DNA from 3 places in the Ochrobactrum sp. AP1BH01-1 genome. Region 2 is predicted to be linked to each of the others. Evidence: predicted binding sites of a transcription regulator. Region 2 holds the regulator's gene; each other region holds the start of a gene.
What was found. The regulator PhoB, encoded in region 2, activates phosphate uptake and scavenging genes when phosphate is short. The targets are predictions, from matches to a motif close to TGTCATNNANCTGTCAT.
Positions count from the first base shown of each region.

Region 1: the regulator PhoB is predicted to act here: its motif matches at 2,267-2,283, upstream of J9800_RS14295 (RNA degradosome polyphosphate kinase).
Region 3: the regulator PhoB is predicted to act here: its motif matches at 2,073-2,089, upstream of J9800_RS19985 (inorganic diphosphatase).

Region 1 covers NZ_JAGPOU010000003.1:745,699-751,483, reverse strand. The annotation lists gene J9800_RS14295 (RNA degradosome polyphosphate kinase) at 1-2,097, opposite strand, end outside; gene J9800_RS14290 (zinc-finger domain-containing protein) at 2,445-2,699, shown strand; gene J9800_RS14285 (FAD-binding protein) at 2,744-3,949, shown strand; gene J9800_RS14280 (VOC family protein) at 3,946-4,431, opposite strand; gene J9800_RS14275 (VOC family protein) at 4,471-4,887, opposite strand; gene J9800_RS14270 (winged helix-turn-helix transcriptional regulator) at 5,072-5,773, shown strand.
Region 2 covers NZ_JAGPOU010000005.1:281,487-287,271, reverse strand. The annotation lists gene J9800_RS19200 (cell wall hydrolase) at 94-1,044, opposite strand; gene phoB (phosphate regulon transcriptional regulator PhoB) at 1,691-2,377, opposite strand; gene phoU (phosphate signaling complex protein PhoU) at 2,497-3,219, opposite strand; gene pstB (phosphate ABC transporter ATP-binding protein PstB) at 3,281-4,054, opposite strand; gene pstA (phosphate ABC transporter permease PstA) at 4,120-5,436, opposite strand; gene pstC (phosphate ABC transporter permease subunit PstC) at 5,436-5,785, opposite strand, start outside.
Region 3 covers NZ_JAGPOU010000006.1:41,154-46,938, forward strand. The annotation lists gene J9800_RS19975 (RluA family pseudouridine synthase) at 1-511, shown strand, start outside; gene rpoH (RNA polymerase sigma factor RpoH) at 825-1,736, shown strand; gene J9800_RS19985 (inorganic diphosphatase) at 2,164-2,766, shown strand; gene J9800_RS19990 (transcriptional regulator) at 2,834-4,267, opposite strand; gene J9800_RS19995 (adenylosuccinate synthase) at 4,523-5,785, opposite strand, start outside.

The DNA of each region.
Region 1 (5,785 bases), on a different contig from region 2:
CTCTCCTTCTTCTTTTTCTATCCGGCGAGAGGTGCCGTCCGCAAGTAGCTGATAGCTCTGTTGGTTATCAATTATGTTGGCAAACATGATTTGCGACAGGATTTGCTGATGCACCGTGGCATTTGTGATCGGAACGAGGGTCTCCACGCGGCGATCCAGATTGCGCGGCATCATGTCGGCGGAGCCGATATAGACGATGGCCTTGTCGGACGGCAGGTCATTGCCGTTTCCGAAGCAGAAAATGCGGCTATGTTCCAGAAAACGCCCGACAATCGACTTGGCGCGAATATTGTCGGAAAGCCCCGGAACGCCCGGACGCAGGCAGCAGATGCCGCGCACGACGAGATCGATCTGCACGCCGGCCTGGCTCGCCATGTAGAGTGCGTCAATTATCTGTGGATCGACCAGCGCATTCATCTTCATCCAGATCGCCGCCGGACGTCCGGCCTTCGCATGGGCGACCTCGTCCTCAATGTGTTTCAGAATGCGGGCGCGCAGCGTGAAGGGTGAAATCGCGATCTTCATCTCCTCGGCAGGCTGGGCGTAGCCGGTGATGAAATTGAAGATATGCGCCACATCGCGGGCAATATCCGCGTCTGACGTGAAGAACGACAGATCGGTATAGATGCGCGCCGTGATCGGGTGATAATTGCCGGTGCCAAGATGCACATAGGAACGCAGCTTCTGGTCTTCGCGGCGCACGACAAGCGACATTTTAGCGTGTGTTTTCAACTCGATGAAGCCGAACACCACCTGAACGCCAGCGCGTTCCAGATCGCGGGCCCAGCGGATGTTTGCTTCCTCATCGAAGCGGGCTTTCAGCTCGACCAGCGCCGTCACCGACTTGCCAGCTTCGGCTGCATCGACCAGCGCGCGCACGATCGGGCTGTCGTTTGAGGTGCGGTAAAGCGTCTGCTTGATGGCCAGCACGTCCGGGTCGGCTGCGGCCTGCCGCAGGAACTGCACCACCACGTCGAAGGATTCATAGGGGTGATGGACCACGATGTCCTTTTCGCGAATCGCAGCGAAGCAGTCGCCGCCATGTTCGCGAATACGTTCCGGAAAGCGCGGGTTGTAGGATACGAATTTGAGGTCTTCACGCGGGATCGAAACGATCTCCGAAATCATGTTCAGCGCCAGCAGTCCTTCGTGCACGCTGATCCGGTTTTCAGAAACGCCCAGTTCCGTCGCGACGAAGATGCGCAAAGCTTCCGGCATTTCACCGTCGAACTCGATGCGGATCACCTGACCGCGGCGGCGGCGCTTCAGCGCTGTCTCGAAGAGGCGAACCAGATCTTCCGCCTCTTCCTCGACTTCGATATCGCTGTCGCGGATGATGCGGAACGTACCGGCACCACGCACCTCGTAACCGGGGAACAGCCGCCCGATGAACAGGCTCACTGCATCCTCGATGGTGATGAAGCGGTAGTCATTGGCCTGATCCGTCGGCAACTGAATAAAGCGTTTCAGCGCAACCGGGATGCGCAGGAGCGCCGTCATCGGATGATTATCGGCGCGCCGCGCAAGCTGCAAAGCGATGGAGAAGCCCAGATTGGGGATGAAAGGGAACGGATGCGCCGGATCGATGGAAAGCGGCGTCAGGACCGGGAAAATCGTTTCGAGGAAGTGGTTTTCAAGCCATTCCTTTTCCGGTTTTGAAAGCGCGGACGGGCGGACGATCTCGATGCTTTCCTGTTCCAGCTCCTCACGCAAGGCGCGCAGGCGCTGCTGCTGCTCTTCCTGCAAGCGGCTTACTTCGTCGAGAACGAAATCGAGCTGTTCTTGCGGCGTGCGTCCATCGGCACTGCGCATCGCCACGCCGGCGCGAACCTGCGCTGCAAGACCGGCGATACGGACCATGAAGAATTCATCGAGGTTGGCGGCGGAAATGGACAGGAAGCGGAGGCGTTCGAGCAAGGGCTGGCGCATGTTCGCGGCTTCTTCGAGAACGCGCCGATTGAACTGCAGCCAGGAAAACTCGCGGTTCACGAAGCGGTCGGCGCTCTGCATCAGCTCGCCGTTCAAAGCTTTGTGAACGTCAGGGGCCGCGTCCATATCGGGGAGGACGTTTGGGTTGGGGGCTAGTCCGGCTGTCATCTCGTGTGTCCCGCCTTCGGTCACGCTGGGGGTTTCGCTCGCCATAACGCTGTTTTCGCTCATGTTTCCTGTCCCGACCGCCACCGGAACGTTCCGGCTCCGTCTGTCTGTTTCTCCGCGCATCCTGATCGAAAACTGCTTCGCACTTTTCTGGACGCTCGATAAGCCTATGGCTGTCATATGACAGTTTGATAGCAAATAGCTTGAAATGTCCTCAGAATTGATGAAAACGCTTCCGGAAACAAGACTTTCGCGGTACAGGCATGCCAATGTCTATGCATGATCTTGCCCGGCAACCGGTGCAAGTCCATGCCCATACCGCCCATCGACCAGAACCGGAGCATGTTATGTCCGATCACATCATTCCTCACTTTCAGAACGACGCCGGCCATGCGGCCATCGAAATCGGCGTGAAGGAATTCATGTGCGTCGGTGCAAACCCGCCTTTCGATCATCCGCATGTGTTTCTCGACATGGGTGATGAAAGCGAAGTCGTTTGCCCGTATTGCTCGACGCTTTATCGCTACAATGCAAAGCTTCATGCCGACGAAACCGTTCCGGCTGGCTGCGTTTACGAAGCGCCCGCTGATAAGGCTGCTTAATCTAAGCGGCCTTACGGGGCTGAATGCCGGATGATCTCATCGACATGAGCAAAGGGCGTATATTGATTGCCGGAGCTGGCGTTGCCGGTCTTTCGGCGGCATTGGAGCTTGCGGCGCGCGGCTGGAATATCCGGCTCATCGAAAAGGCCGAGAGCCTTTCGGAAGTCGGCGCTGGTCTGCAACTTGCTCCCAACGCAATGCGTCATCTGGAACGGCTCGGCGTTGCCAGCCGCCTCTCCGCACAAGCCGTCACGCCGCAAGCGCTCTACCTCATGGACGGGCGCAAGGCGCGCCCGCTGATGGAAATGAAGCTCGGCGACAAGGCCTATGAGCGCTGGCACCATCCCTATGTCGTCTGTCATCGCGCCGACCTGCAATCGGCACTGCTCGATGCCTGCCGCGAACAGCCCGGCATCGAGATCAGCCTTGGCGCTGAAATCACAAGCCATCGCGTCGAAAACGGGACCGTTGCAGCCACCATCCGCCATGGAAATTCCGAACACCCCGCCGACGCCGCCTATCTGATCGCCTGCGATGGTGTCTGGTCGGCGGAACGGTCCAAGGCAGGTTTCAGCAAGGCACGGTTCAGCGGCCATATTGCATGGCGCACAACCCTTGCCGCCAGCGCCCTGCCCGCTTCCTTCCTCAACGCCATGCCGGAACGCAAAGCCGTCTCCGCCTGGCTCGGCAACAAGGCGCATTTCATCGCCTATCCGGTCAAGGGCGGCAGTTTCTTCAACTTCGTCGCCATCACGACAGGCGAAAACCCCGGCGAGGTCTGGTCCAGAACCGGCGACCCGGCGCGTCTGCGATCCATCTATGCCGACTGGGGCGCACCCGTTCGCGACGTAGTCGCGACTACGGATGAATGGACCTACTGGCCGCTTTTTGAAATGGCGGACGCGCAATTTGTCGGTCCGGCCCGCACCATTTTTCTCGGCGATGCCTCACATGCGGTCACGCCTTTTGCGGCGCAGGGCGCGGCCATGGCAATCGAGGATGCGGCAGCACTGGCGCAAGCGCTCGACGGAAGCGACCGCGAAGCCGGGCTGAAGCGTTTCGATGCCGCCCGCAAAGCGCGGATCGCGGCGGTTGCCAAACGCGGCCAGTTGAACAGGTTCGCCTATCACGCAACCGGCATTTTCGCGCTTGGCCGCAACACGCTCTTCGCCATGCGCAGCCCGGACAGTTTCCTTAAGGATCTGGACTGGCTTTATGGCTATGACGCGGTCGCGGCCATAGGGGATTAAGCCGCGTCGCGCGCGGCTTCCAGCGTCGCAATATCGATCTTGACCATCTTCATCATGGCATCCGCAACGCGCTGGCGCACGTCTGGCGGACCATCCTGCAAAGTATCCAGCAGCATGTCAGGAACGATCTGCCACGGCAAACCGTATTTATCCGTCAGCCAGCTGCATTCCATCGGCGAGCCGCCTTCCAGCAGCTTCTCCCAGAACGCATCCACTTCCGCCTGATCCCTGCATCGCACGATCAGCGAACTTGCCGGTGAAAGCTTGAACTGGGGTCCACCGTTCAGGCCGCATATTTTCTGCCCGTCGAGTGTAAAGTTCACCGTGACCGGCTGATCCTCATTTTGCTGGTGGCCATGCTTGAAACGGATGGCGCCGTCGATCGAAGCCGATCTTCCGCATGCGCGGAAGATCGAGACATAGTGGTTCGCGGCTTCTTCGGCATTTCCGTCAAACCAGAGACAGATTGTCAGACCCGACATTTTCTCCTCCTTTGTCTTGTGTGGTCATTCTCCCGAGCGCTAGCCCATGACCTTCCTGGCTTCTTCCATGTCCATCCACATTATCTCCCAGATATGGCCGTCGAGATCCTCGAAGCTGCGCCCATACATGAAGCCATAATCCTGCTTCGGACCCGGATCGGCCTTTCCGCCGGCGTTCAGTGCCTTCTCCACGGTGGCATCCACTTCGGCCTTGCTTTCGGCCGACAGGCAGACCAGCACTTCGCTGACCGCATTGGCGTCGGCGATCTTCTTCGGCGTGAACTGGCTGAACTTGTCATGATCAAGGATCATCACGTGGATCGTATCCGAAAAGACCATGCCGGAAGCCGTTTCGTCCGAGAACATCTCGTTCTTGGTGGCGCCAATCGCTTCGTAGAACGCGGTCGACTTCGCGACGTTCTTCACGGGCAGGTTCACGAAAATCATTTTCGGCATGTTATTTCCTCCAATGGGCCAAGCGGCCCGTTCTTATTTGATGTTTATCTGAAACGATTATCCATCGCCTGCCCGGCTCGCCAGCGGTAAGATCGAGCCTTCGCGCAAACCAGTTGGCGCAATTACAACGGATGAAGTCAAAGTTCGCTTGTACATAATGGCATATAAGTTATAATTAGCAACCATGAAGTTAGAAAAAATAACCAATTCGGAAAAGCCACCTGCAAAACGCAGCTATGACGATGCCTGCGCCGCGGCTCATGCCCTTGATTTGATTGGGGAACGCTGGTCGCTTCTGGTGATGCGCGAATTGATGTTCGGCCCCAAACGCTTCAGCGATTTGAGGGCTGACCTGCCGGGTGTGAGCGCAAATGTCCTCACGCAGCGGCTGGAGGGCTTGGAAGAAGCGGGCATTCTTCGCAAGAAGAAACTCCCGCCTCCCGCATCGGTGCAGGTCTACGAGTTGACCGAATGGGGTTATGAGAGCGAACCTATACTTCAGGCATTGGGCCGGTGGGCGGCACGGTCGCCAAAACATGATCCCAACCTGCCGATCTCGACCGTATCCTTCCTGCTTTCGCTACGGACCATGATCGATCATGACAGGTCCGTAGGTTTGCGCGCGGTAATCGGTCTTCGCCTGGACGGGGAAGATTTCACTGCCCATCTTGACGACACCGGCATTCGGGTAGAGCGCGGCACGGCGCAGGAATACGATCTGCATTTCGAAAGTTCACCGCGCATGCTGGCCGCAGCCATTTATGGCGGGCAGTCTCTTTCAGCCCTGGAAAGTGCCAATGTTCTCAAGATCATAGGCGACCGCGCTCTTGCTGAAAAATTCGTGACGCTGTTCCCGCTTCCGGACAAGGCTCCGCTGCCGGAATAAAATGCGCAACTT
Region 2 (5,785 bases):
ACCTTCGCTGAAAACGACTGCTGCCCTGAAAGCAAAACGCCGGTCTGGTTGAACGAGACCGGCGTTGCAGATTGTCGATTGTAAAAGCGCTGATTATAGCGGCGCTTCCGGCCGGTCCTGAGACAGGAGAAGCGCGCCGATCGCGTCGGCCTGCTTCTGGCTTGCGAGGGCATAACCGAGCGAAGCCGATTGCGGAGCAGAAGTATCGAACTGCGACTGGTAGGAGGCCACCTGCACGGGCTGCTGCTCCTCTCGAGCCGCCGCAATACCGCGATGACGGGCCAGACGGTCACCACGAGCCTGTGGACCGGCACCGGTATTCTGTTCTGCGTCCTGAGCCTTTGCAGCTTCTGCGAGCGCCACCTGAACGGTTGGCTCTGTTCCCGGAACCGGACCAGTCTGCGGCAGGGTCACGTCGTAGGATGCATCCTGCGGAACGGAAGGCGATTGCGGTGAATAGGCGAGAGCAAGGTTGTATGGTTCCTGCGGGACCGGATTTTGCAGCGAGCCGTCGCGATTGCGCTTTTCGTAGAAGGAATTGCCGCCAGCAACGAGCACATAGTGCATGTTGTTGTATGGGAACCTCAGGCCCGCCGTGTGGAAGAACATGGCGTTCTTGAGCTTTGGATGACGCTGGCCCTTCAACACTGCGTCGGCAGTGGCCTGAACATCGGGCAGCGCTTTGGAATCCATCTTGCGGGTGAGAACACCGGGCGCGAACTGGTTCTTCTGGCCGACGACGCCGCAAATCGTATCAGGATACCGGCCCGATGCGAGACGGTTCATGACGACGGTGCCGACAGCGAGAAGCCCATCGGAACTCGAACGGTTGGACTCGAAGAACATTGCGCGTTCAAGGCATTCCTTGTCACGTGCCGTGTAGGTATAGGTCTTCACGCCATTGACGGACTTGACATGGCTTGCCGCCATCTTTTCCGAATTGGCTTTTCCCGTGTTTCCGGTCGTCGTACAGCCGGTGACCGCGAAAAGCGCGACCAGCAGCCCGATAAGAACGGGCAATTTCCACTTCGCGGCGCGCGTCAATGGCTCAATCTCATGTTAGGACCCTTAACTGATCCAGTCATCCACTCAGGCGAATACATCTGAAACGATGCATGCGAATGTCTGACTGCGGTGCAAGTCAAAGAGGACGAAGATCAAAAATCACACGCCCTACTGTCGCTCAATCGAATTCAAGGTTTTGGAATTTTTAGGCCAAAAAAAGGCGAAGGGTCAAATCCCAACGATGATGGAAGCGGTTGGACAGCCCGCAAACAATTTCGAATCGATAATGCGAATATGCCTACAACCCCTTAAAATATATTAATAATTTCTTAACGGGAATTGCGAATTCAGGTAAGATATTGATTTCATGGGATTCAAATTCTTTCAATACACGCCTTATCGCTGCCTTAATTCGCTTCTTCTTGGACAGTTTTTCAATCCACATTCCCAGTGCTTGAAATGATCTGCGGAAATTCTGTTTCCCGTGGGTTCCGCCTATCCCTTTCAACTTTGGAGACACATTTGTAACAACGTGTGAAATCGGGTGACTGGCGCCGGTTTTCGGCCATGCCAATGCGAATCGGGTCAGCGAACCGCGTGAGTGATCACCAGCAAGACGACCCGCCACGAGGGACGTGGCGGGCCGATCAAGAGCTGTATTTGAGAGTTTGAATGACTGTGTCGATCAACCGAAAGAATAACCGGCGCCGCGAACGGTGCGGATCGGATCGAGCGCACGACCGACATTGATCGCCTTGCGCAGCCGTCCGACATGGACGTCCACCGTGCGATCATCCACATAGATGTCGGGCCCCCAAACGCCATCCAGAAGCTGGCTGCGCGAGAAGACACGGCCAGGCGACATCATGAAATATTCGAGCAGCCGGAATTCCGTCGGTCCGAGACGGACCTCCTTTTCCTTGCGGTAAACACGATGCTGCTGACGGTCGAGAACAAGATCGCCCACTTTCAGCACATGGGAGAGGATACTCGGATTGGACCGGCGCAGCATCGCCTTGACGCGCGCCAGAAGTTCCGGCGTTGAAAATGGCTTTACGACATAATCATCAGCGCCGACGCTCAAGCCGCGAACACGTTCGCTTTCCTCGCCCCGCGCCGTCAGCATGATGATCGGCAGGCGTTCGGTTTCCGGCCATTGGCGCAAGCGGCGGCAAAGCTCGATGCCCGAAACACCCGGCAGCATCCAGTCGAGGATGAGCAGATCCGGCACATTCTCGCGCAATGCGATTTCGGCCTCGTCGCCGCGCAGCATTGTATCGACCTGGTAGCCCTCTGCTTCAAGATTGTAGCGAAGCAGAACGCTCAGCGCCTCTTCGTCTTCTACCACAGCGATTTTGGGTGCCTGTGACATCCAGTATTTCCCTATCCAAATTCGGCGGGCGGTGGATACAATCCCCCCAATCGACCGCGTGCCGCCGCGCTATTCACACATTCTCAACCGCAGGACTCCGAGGTCCGGTCGGATGCAGTTCAGGGTTTACGCGCCTCATCCACGACAATACCGTGGCTCAGGTCTTCCTTGGGTCGCTCAGCCGGCATTTGCAGGCCGGTCACGATGTAATAAACGGTTTCCGCGATATTGGTCGCATGGTCGCCTATGCGCTCGATATTCTTGGCGCAGAACAGAAGATGCGTGCAGGCGGAGATATTGCGCGGATCTTCCATCATGTAGGTAAGCAGTTCTCGGAACAGCGACGTATACATGGCATCAATCTCGTCATCGCGGTCGCGAACGACGTTGATCTGCTGCACCGAACGCGATGCATAAGCGTCGAGAACGTCTTTCAGCTGGGTCAGTGCCAGTTCGGCCAGCGTTTCCAGACCGCGATAGAGCTTTACCGGCTGGCGCGATTCCGAAACGGCAGCAACACGCTTGGCAATGTTCTTGCCGAGATCGCCGACGCGCTCCAGATCGGCTGAAATACGGATCGAGCCGATGATCTCGCGCAGGTCCACGGCCATGGGCTGGCGCTTGGCGATGATCATCACGGCCTTGTCGTCGATCTCGCGTTCGCTGGCATCCAGAATGAGATCGTCGGAGATGACGCGCTGTGCGAGCGCATTGTCCGCATTGACGATAGCGGTGACCGACTGCTCGACCATGCGTTCTGCATGTCCGCCCATTTCGGCGATCTTGTGGGTGAGAAACTTCAATTCCTCATCATAGGAGCGAACGGTATGCTGAGACGGCATAGTAAGACCTCGTAATATAAATTGCGGGGAAGCCGCACTGTCTGTTGAGCGCAGTTCCGGATCAGCCGAAGCGTCCGGTGATGTAATCCTGCGTGCGCTTTTCGGTCGGCGCGGTGAACATGGTTTCCGTGTCGCCCACTTCCACCAGATTGCCGAGATGGAACATGGCCGTACGTTGCGAAACGCGCGCCGCCTGCTGCATGGAATGCGTGACGATCACGATGGTATAGTTCTGCCGCAATTCGTCGATCAGCTCTTCCACCTTTGCGGTTGCGATCGGGTCGAGCGCCGAGCACGGTTCGTCCATGAGGATGACTTCCGGGCTGACCGCAATCGCGCGCGCAATGCAAAGGCGCTGCTGCTGGCCGCCGGAAAGGCCTGTACCGGCATCGTGCAGACGATCCTTCACTTCCTCGAACAGGCTCGCCTTCTGCAAGCTCGTCACGACGATTTCCTCCAGATCGGTCTTGGTACGGGCAAGACCGTGGATGCGCGGACCGTAGGCCACATTTTCGAAGATCGACTTCGGAAACGGGTTCGGCTTCTGGAACACCATGCCGACGCGGGCCCGCAGTTCAACGACATCGATCTTCGGATCGTAAATGTCCTCATTGTCGAGCGTGATCTTGCCGCCAACCCTGCAACCTTCGATCGTATCGTTCATGCGGTTGAGCGAACGCAGGAAGGTAGACTTGCCGCAACCGGAAGGGCCGATCAGCGCCGTGACCATCTTTTCCTGGATATCCAGATCGACGTCGAACAGCGCCTGCTTCTCACCATAAAACACGCAGACCTTGTCGCCGCGCATCTTTATGGAACTGGCGTTGGCGTTCATTTTTTCTCCTACGGCTTTCTCGAGAGATCGTTCAGTCATCAGGTTCATAGCTTTCGACTCCCGTTTTACCAGCGGCGCTCGAAGCGGCGGCGCAGGATGATTGCTGCAATATTCATCACGGCAAGGAACAGAAGCAGGACGATGATAGCGCCTGACGTGCGTTCCACAAAGGCGCGTTCTGCTTCATTTGCCCACATATAGATCTGCACCGGCAGAGCGGTAGACGGGTCCATCGGCGTCGACGGTACGTCGGCAACGAAGGCCACCATGCCGATCAGGAGAAGCGGCGCGGTTTCACCAAGCGCATGGGCGAGACCGATGATCGTGCCGGTCAGGATCCCGGGTGCTGCAAGCGGCAGGACATGGTGGAACACCATCTGCGTTTTCGAAGCGCCAAGGCCGAGCGCCGCAGAGCGGATCGACGGCGGCACCGCACGAAGGGCAGCACGGGTCGCAATGATGATGGTGGGAAGCGTCATCAATGTCAGCACCAGACCGCCGACCAGCGAGGCGGAACGCGGCAGGCCGAAGAAGTTGATGAAGACCGCAAGCCCGAGGAGACCGAACACGATGGACGGAACCGCCGCCAAATTGTTGATGTTCACCTCGATCATGTCGGTGAACCGGTTCTTCTTGGCGAACTCTTCCAGATAGATCGAAGCGGCAACACCGATAGGCAGCGAGAGGCCGAGAACGATCAGCATCATGTAAAGCGAGCCAATCAGTGCGACGCCGAGACCAGAGGTTTCGGGACGGCTGGACGCGCCGAAGGTAAACAGACCCGTATTGAAGGCTTCCTTCATCACGCCTTCCTGCGAAAGCGTTTTCATCCAGCCCACCTGACGGTCCGAAACCTTGCGGTTCGTCTCCGGAACGGAAAGGTCGATCTGCCCCTTGAAGGCCGAATCGATATCGGCGCCCGCCAGAACCGGAACGATCTGTGTCGTGCCAATAAGCGATGGATTGTTCATCACCATCTCGCGGAGCTGAATGCGCACGCCATCGGAATAGAAGCGGCCCAGATCGCGCATCGCCGGACGGTCCGTCGTCGCCACACCCAGCTTTTCAGCCAGAGCGTTGCGCACGAGCAGCGGATAGTTGGCCGTGATCAGCACATTCGGATCGGTCGCACGCTTGTTGCCCGGATCGATCACGCTCTCTTCAAGCTTGACCGGCAGATAAAGCGTCGTCTGCCAGAACGCGGTATAGCCCTTCGAGAAAACCGAGAACAGCAGCGCGCAAAGAAAGAACACGCCGATGGCAATCGCAGCAATGCCGTAATAGCGGAAGCGGCGTTCGGCAGCGTAGCGGCGTTTCAGTCCGATATCGCGACGCGTCGGCTGTGCCGCGGCGCCGCTGGCGTTAAAGGTCGTATCGGTCATTATTCGTACTGCTCCCGGTACTTGCGCACGATGTGCAGCGCAAAGATGTTCATGATCAGCGTCAGGACGAAAAGCGTGATGCCGAGTGCAAAGGCCACCAGCGTTTGCGGCGAATTGAATTCGAGATCGCCGGTGAGCTGGTTGACGATCTTCACCGTGATGGTGGTCATCGCCTCGAATGGATTGATATTGATGCGCGCTGCGACACCTGCTGCCAGAACCACGATCATGGTTTCGCCAATAGCGCGGGACGCGGTCATCAGGAGCGCGCCGACGATGCCCGGCAGAGCAGCTGGAAGGACCACGCGCTTGATGGTTTCGGAGCGGGTCGCGCCCAGTCCGAGCGAAC
Region 3 (5,785 bases), on a different contig from region 2:
TGGCCGCACCGGCGATCTGGAGCGCGCCTATCTCGCACTTGTCTGGGGCATGACGGAGCGCCCGCAGGGCTACATAGACGCGCATCTCGGGCGCTCGCATCGCGACCGCACCAAGCAGGCCGTGGTCAATGAAGAGCGCGAGGATGCCCGCCACGCCATCACCCATTATGTGACGGTTGAAAAATTCGGTCCCCGCGAAGATGCCACCGCACTGGCCTCGCTGGTCGAATGCCGCCTGGAGACAGGACGCACCCACCAGATTCGCGTGCATATGGCGCATATCGGCCATCCGCTTGTCGGCGACATGGATTATGGCAGCGCCTACAAGACCAAGGCCAACAAGCTGCCGGAACCGCTGAAAGAGGCCGTGCGCGGCTTTCACCGTCAGGCATTGCACGCATGGCTGCTCGCCTTCACCCATCCGGCCACCGGGGAACTGATGCGTTTTGAAGCGCCAGTGCCGGAAGATATGGAGCACCTTCTGGAAAATTTCCGGAAGCACTCTATATAATACTGGCAACTATCATGGTTGGCCGAAGGATGGATCGCTGATAAAAATCGGCTCTTCCGTCATCAAGATCGGGGGCGCGGTTGCGGTGCAAGCCGCTCTCTCACCACAAAAACATTTCATTTCAAATTGCTAGCGCAACCTTTGGCTTTAAGCGGCGTTCACATTGTAGTGACAGATTGTTTCATGAGTTAAAGGATCGTGTTTTCGCCAAAATCATGCCTATATATGGAGGCTCGCGAGAGGGAAGTGCAGGAGGCAGCCCCCGCGACAGGTTCGCCAAACGGGAACCTGAAATCATAAAGGAGGGTGCTCTATGGCCCAGATGAATCTCCCAAGCATCACGTCAGGTGACGGCGGTCTTACCCGTTATCTGGAAGAAATCCGACGTTTTCCCATGCTTGAGCCGCAGGAAGAATACATGCTGGCCAAGCGTTATCACGAACATACCGACCCCAAGGCCGCCCACAAGCTGGTGACGAGCCATCTGCGTCTCGTGGCCAAGATCGCCATGGGTTATCGCGGCTATGGCCTGCCGATCGGTGAAGTCATCTCGGAAGGCAATGTCGGTCTCATGCAGGCCGTGAAGCGTTTCGAGCCTGAACGCGGTTTCCGCCTTGCCACCTATGCCATGTGGTGGATCAAGGCCTCGATCCAGGAATATATCCTGCGCTCGTGGAGCCTTGTGAAGATGGGCACGACCGCCAATCAGAAGCGCCTGTTCTTCAATCTGCGCAAGATGAAGAGCAAGATCCAGGCGCTTGATGACGGCGATCTCAACCCCGATCAGGTCAAGCAGATCGCGACCAAGCTCAATGTCAGCGAAGACGAAGTGGTTTCCATGAACCGCCGTCTGTCCGGTGACGCTTCGCTGAATGCGCCGCTGCGCGCTTCGGAAGGCGAATCGGGCGAATGGCAGGACTGGCTTATCGATGACAGCAGCAGCCAGGAGCAGGTCCTCATCGAACAGGACGAGCTGGACAACCGCCGCTCCATGCTCGAACAGGCGATGGATACGCTGAACGACCGCGAACGCCGGATTTTCGAGGCGCGTCGCCTGTCGGAAGATCCGATGACGCTGGAAGATCTTTCCGGCGAATTCGGCATCAGCCGCGAGCGTGTGCGCCAGATCGAGGTGCGTGCGTTTGAAAAGGTGCAGGCGGCCGTCAAGGCCGCAGCTTTCAAGCAGCAGAAGGCACTGAACCATGTCGAGGAAGCGCACGCCTGAAACTGATATAATCAGCATGCAATTTTACTGCCGCAAAATGGGAGACCATTTGCGGCAGTATTTATTTGAACGTTACTGATCCGCCTCGCCTTTCGCGAGTTCAAATCCCTCGTGATCCAGTCCGCGGACATTCCCGCGGCGCTTTGCCGAGGCAACCGGCGCTGCGCCCGATGGAGCGGATAGCGGCGACTAAGGAACTGCTTTCTCAAGGAGAAGCAGACATTGACGATATTGCCGCTGCGGTCGGCTTTGGAAGCGCCCATACGCTCCGTCGTCCTTCCGCCAGAAGATCGGCATCCGCCCGGCTGAGTATCGCCGGCGGCTTTTCGCAGCGGCTGTCATCCAACCGATATAAAACCGTCAAACAACTGTAATGGATTGGCTTTAGGGACGAAGGCGTGTTCCAACCAAGCCTGAAGGTCATCCCATGAAAAAGCTCCTGCTCGCCGCAGCTCTTGCGCTTACCGCTGCCACTGCCGCATCTGCTTCCGAATATGTCTCCTTCCTCGATTACCCGCAGAAGGAGCAGGACGGGAAGGAGTTCTTCACGGCCATCGAAATCCCGCAAGGCAGCTTCACCAAATATGAAATCGACGACAAGACCGGCCATATCGTCGTCGACCGCTACCAGTCCATGCCTGTGATCTATCCGGCCAATTACGGCTCGATCACCAGCACGCTTGCCGGCGACGGCGACCCGCTCGACGCGCTGATCTATACCCGCGAGCCGATTGTTCCCGGCGCAATCATCAAGGTTCGTCCCATCGGCGTCCTGAAGATGATCGATGGCGGCGATCAGGACGACAAGATCGTCGCGGTCCCGACCACGGACATCGATCCGACCTATGACAACATCAAGGAAATCACCGATCTTCCGAAGATCGAACAGCAGCGCCTTGAAGCCTTCTTCCGCGTCTACAAGCAGTTGCCGGAAGGCCGCAAGGTCGTTGAACTGGCGGGTTTCGACAGTGCGGAAGCCGCGCAGAACGAAATCGCCAAGGCCATCAAGGCTTTCGCCGAGAAGAAGTAACCGCGATCCCTGATCGCGACCAAACAAAAAGGCCGCTCGAAGCGGCCTTTTTCGTTTCGCAAGAAGATCAATTCGCGCCCAGCACGTCGTTGAACGCCTTCTCGCCCGGCACGCCCTTTTCAAGACTGATGAGGCCGCGGCGACCGTTGCGGTAGGAGATCGGAATATCGATCCACTGCAGGCGGCGCATCAGGGACAGATTGGTATCCTGCGCGGTGCGGGCATCGTTCAGCCATACGATGAAGAAATTGTCGCCGATCTTCGACGGCACGGCGATCAGCGGATTGCCCGCTGCCTGCTCCGTATCCTTGAAGGTGACGCGCTGCACATTATCCACCGCACCACCGGAGAAGCCTTCAGGCACGGTGAAGACCATTTCGATCAGATGGCTCGCCGGAATGGATTGATCCGTATTCTTGCGAATGGTCATTTTCAACTCGACCTTGCTGGTCGGCATCGTAACGGTTGCGCGCACGGCGGGCTGGGCTGGCTGGCCGTCTTCCGGGCTTTCCTCGATGGTCGACCAGACCACATTGCCGCGCTCGACCGAATCCGACCCGGCGCCGCCGCGTTCTTCATAGAGAAGCGCCTGCTGGCCGACGGCGACCGTCTGGTTCTGCCCCGGTTGCGCGCCGCTCTGCGTGTTCGTTTCGACAGGCGCAGGGGTGGAAGCGGCTGTGGACGTGCCCTCGCCGATGCCATTCGCGCCACCGGCTGGCCCGCTATCGGTTTCGCTGCCGTCCGGCATAAGCCGCTGGGTCATCTTCGGCTCGCCCGCAGGCTGTTGCGGTTGTTCCGGCGTCTGTTCGCCGCCGGTCGTCGCGGTATTGGTGTCGGCTGGCGGCGTCGTGCCTTCAGGATGTGTTTGGGTATCAGAACCCGTTGAAGGCGCATCGCTGCGCCCGAGGCTCGAGGCCAGTTCCTGAATCTTGTCCTTGTTGGCCCAGACCGCGTAACCGGCGCCGCCAAGGACCAGGACGGCAACCAGAGCCGCAATCAGGCCCTTGTAGGAACGCTGCTCTTTCCTGGCGGTGCGCTCGATATATTCGCTGCGACGGGCCTGCGCCTTTTCCTTGGCGCGGTCCAGTTTCCAGTCGTCGCTGCGCTCGGCTGCAATAGCTGGTGCGTCGTCCTCTTCGCCGGAGAGACTGCCGCGACGCTCGTCGTGCGGCGCGCTGGGGAACGCGGGCGCGTCATCGTCCTCATGGGACGGCGCGCGCGCTGCCGCATCCTGATTCGCCTCCTGCAGAAAATTGTCCAGCGCATCCTCGACCGGCGGCTCGGGTGCTGTGGCGGGTGGCGCATAAAAGGCTTCAACCTCGGCAATGGCATCTTCGAGAATATTGCGCTGGCGGACAGCCACAGCCTGCGAGGCATTTGCCGTGACAAGCTTCTGCTCGATCGTGGCACGCGCTTTCGCGTAAACGCGCTGGCGCAATTCAGGAGACTTGTCCGTCTGCGCATCGATCGTCTTTTTCAGTACCGCTACAAAATCCGCCATTCCGTCTTACCCGGTTTCCGCCCGTCCAGATGAACAATAAGCACAGGATGCAATAAATGTCTCAATAATCACAATAATCAAGGGAAAGCAAAGTCTCCGGCTACGATTTAGCGAAGACTTTCAAAACGATGCGGTAAAATAGTGGCAAAATTCGCCCTGTTGCGACGCATTGATACTGGTTCACCGGCCTATACAAATGAATTTGGAGTGGCCTTCGGGGAAGGCCACTCCGAACAAGCTTTGATCCAAACGCTATCAGTCGTGGAATGGATCGGTAACGAGAATGGTGTCCTCGCGTTCCGGGCTGGTGGAGAGCATCGCCACCGGCGCGCCGATCAGTTCTTCGATGTGACGGACATATTTGACAGCCTGCGCCGGAAGATCGTTCCACGAACGCGCACCTGCGGTCGTTTCCGACCAGCCCGGCAAGGTTTCATAGATCGGCTTCACGCGCGCCTGCGCGCCCATAGAGGACGGCAGATAGTCGATGCGCTTGCCATCGAGTTCATACGCAACGCAAATCTTGATCTCATCCAGACCGTCGAGAACGTCGAGCTTGGTGAGCGCGATGCCGGTGATGCCGGAAGTACGAACCGTCTGGCGCACGATCACGGCGTCAAACCAGCCGCAACGGCGCTTGCGACCTGTCACCACGCCGAACTCATGGCCCTTGGTGCCAAGGAACTCGCCAATCTCGTCGTTGAGTTCGGTCGGGAAAGGCCCCTCGCCCACGCGGGTCGTATAGGCCTTGGTGATGCCCAGCACATAGCCGATGGCCGTCGGGCCAAGACCCGAACCGGCGGCAGCCTGACCGGCAACCGTGTTGGAAGACGTCACGAACGGATAGGTGCCATGGTCGTTGTCGAGCAAAGCGCCCTGTGCGCCTTCGAACAGGATGCGGTCGCCTGCCTTGCGGCGTTCATCGAGAACGCGCCAGACCTGATCGATATAGGGCAGGATCTGGTCGGCAACCGAGGTCAGTTCGGTCAGAATGGTTTCAACCGCGATTTCCTCAAGGCCCATGCCGCGACGCAGCAGATTGTGGTGCGCGAGCAGGCGCTCGACCTTCGGCTCCAGCGTTTCCGGCTCGGCCAGATCGATGACGCGGATAGCGCGGCGGCCAACCTTGTCTTCATAGGCCGGACCGATGCCGCGCTTGGTCGTGCCGATCTTGAGGCCCGAATTGGAACCTTCGCGCATGGCATCGAGATCGCGATGAAGAGACAGGATGAGCGGGGCATTTTCGGCAATGCGCAGCACGTCCGGATTGATGTCGATGCCCTGCGCGCGCAGTTTCCCGACTTCGGAAACGAAATGATGCGGATCGACAACGACGCCGTTGCCGATGACGCTCAGCTTGCCGCGCACAAGGCCAGATGGCAGCAGCGAAAGCTTGTAGCTGACGCCGTCGATGACCAGCGTATGACCTGCATTATGACCGCCCTGGTAGCGCACGATGACATCGGCGCGTTCGGACAGCCAGTCAACGATCTTACCCTTGCCCTCGTCGCCCCATTG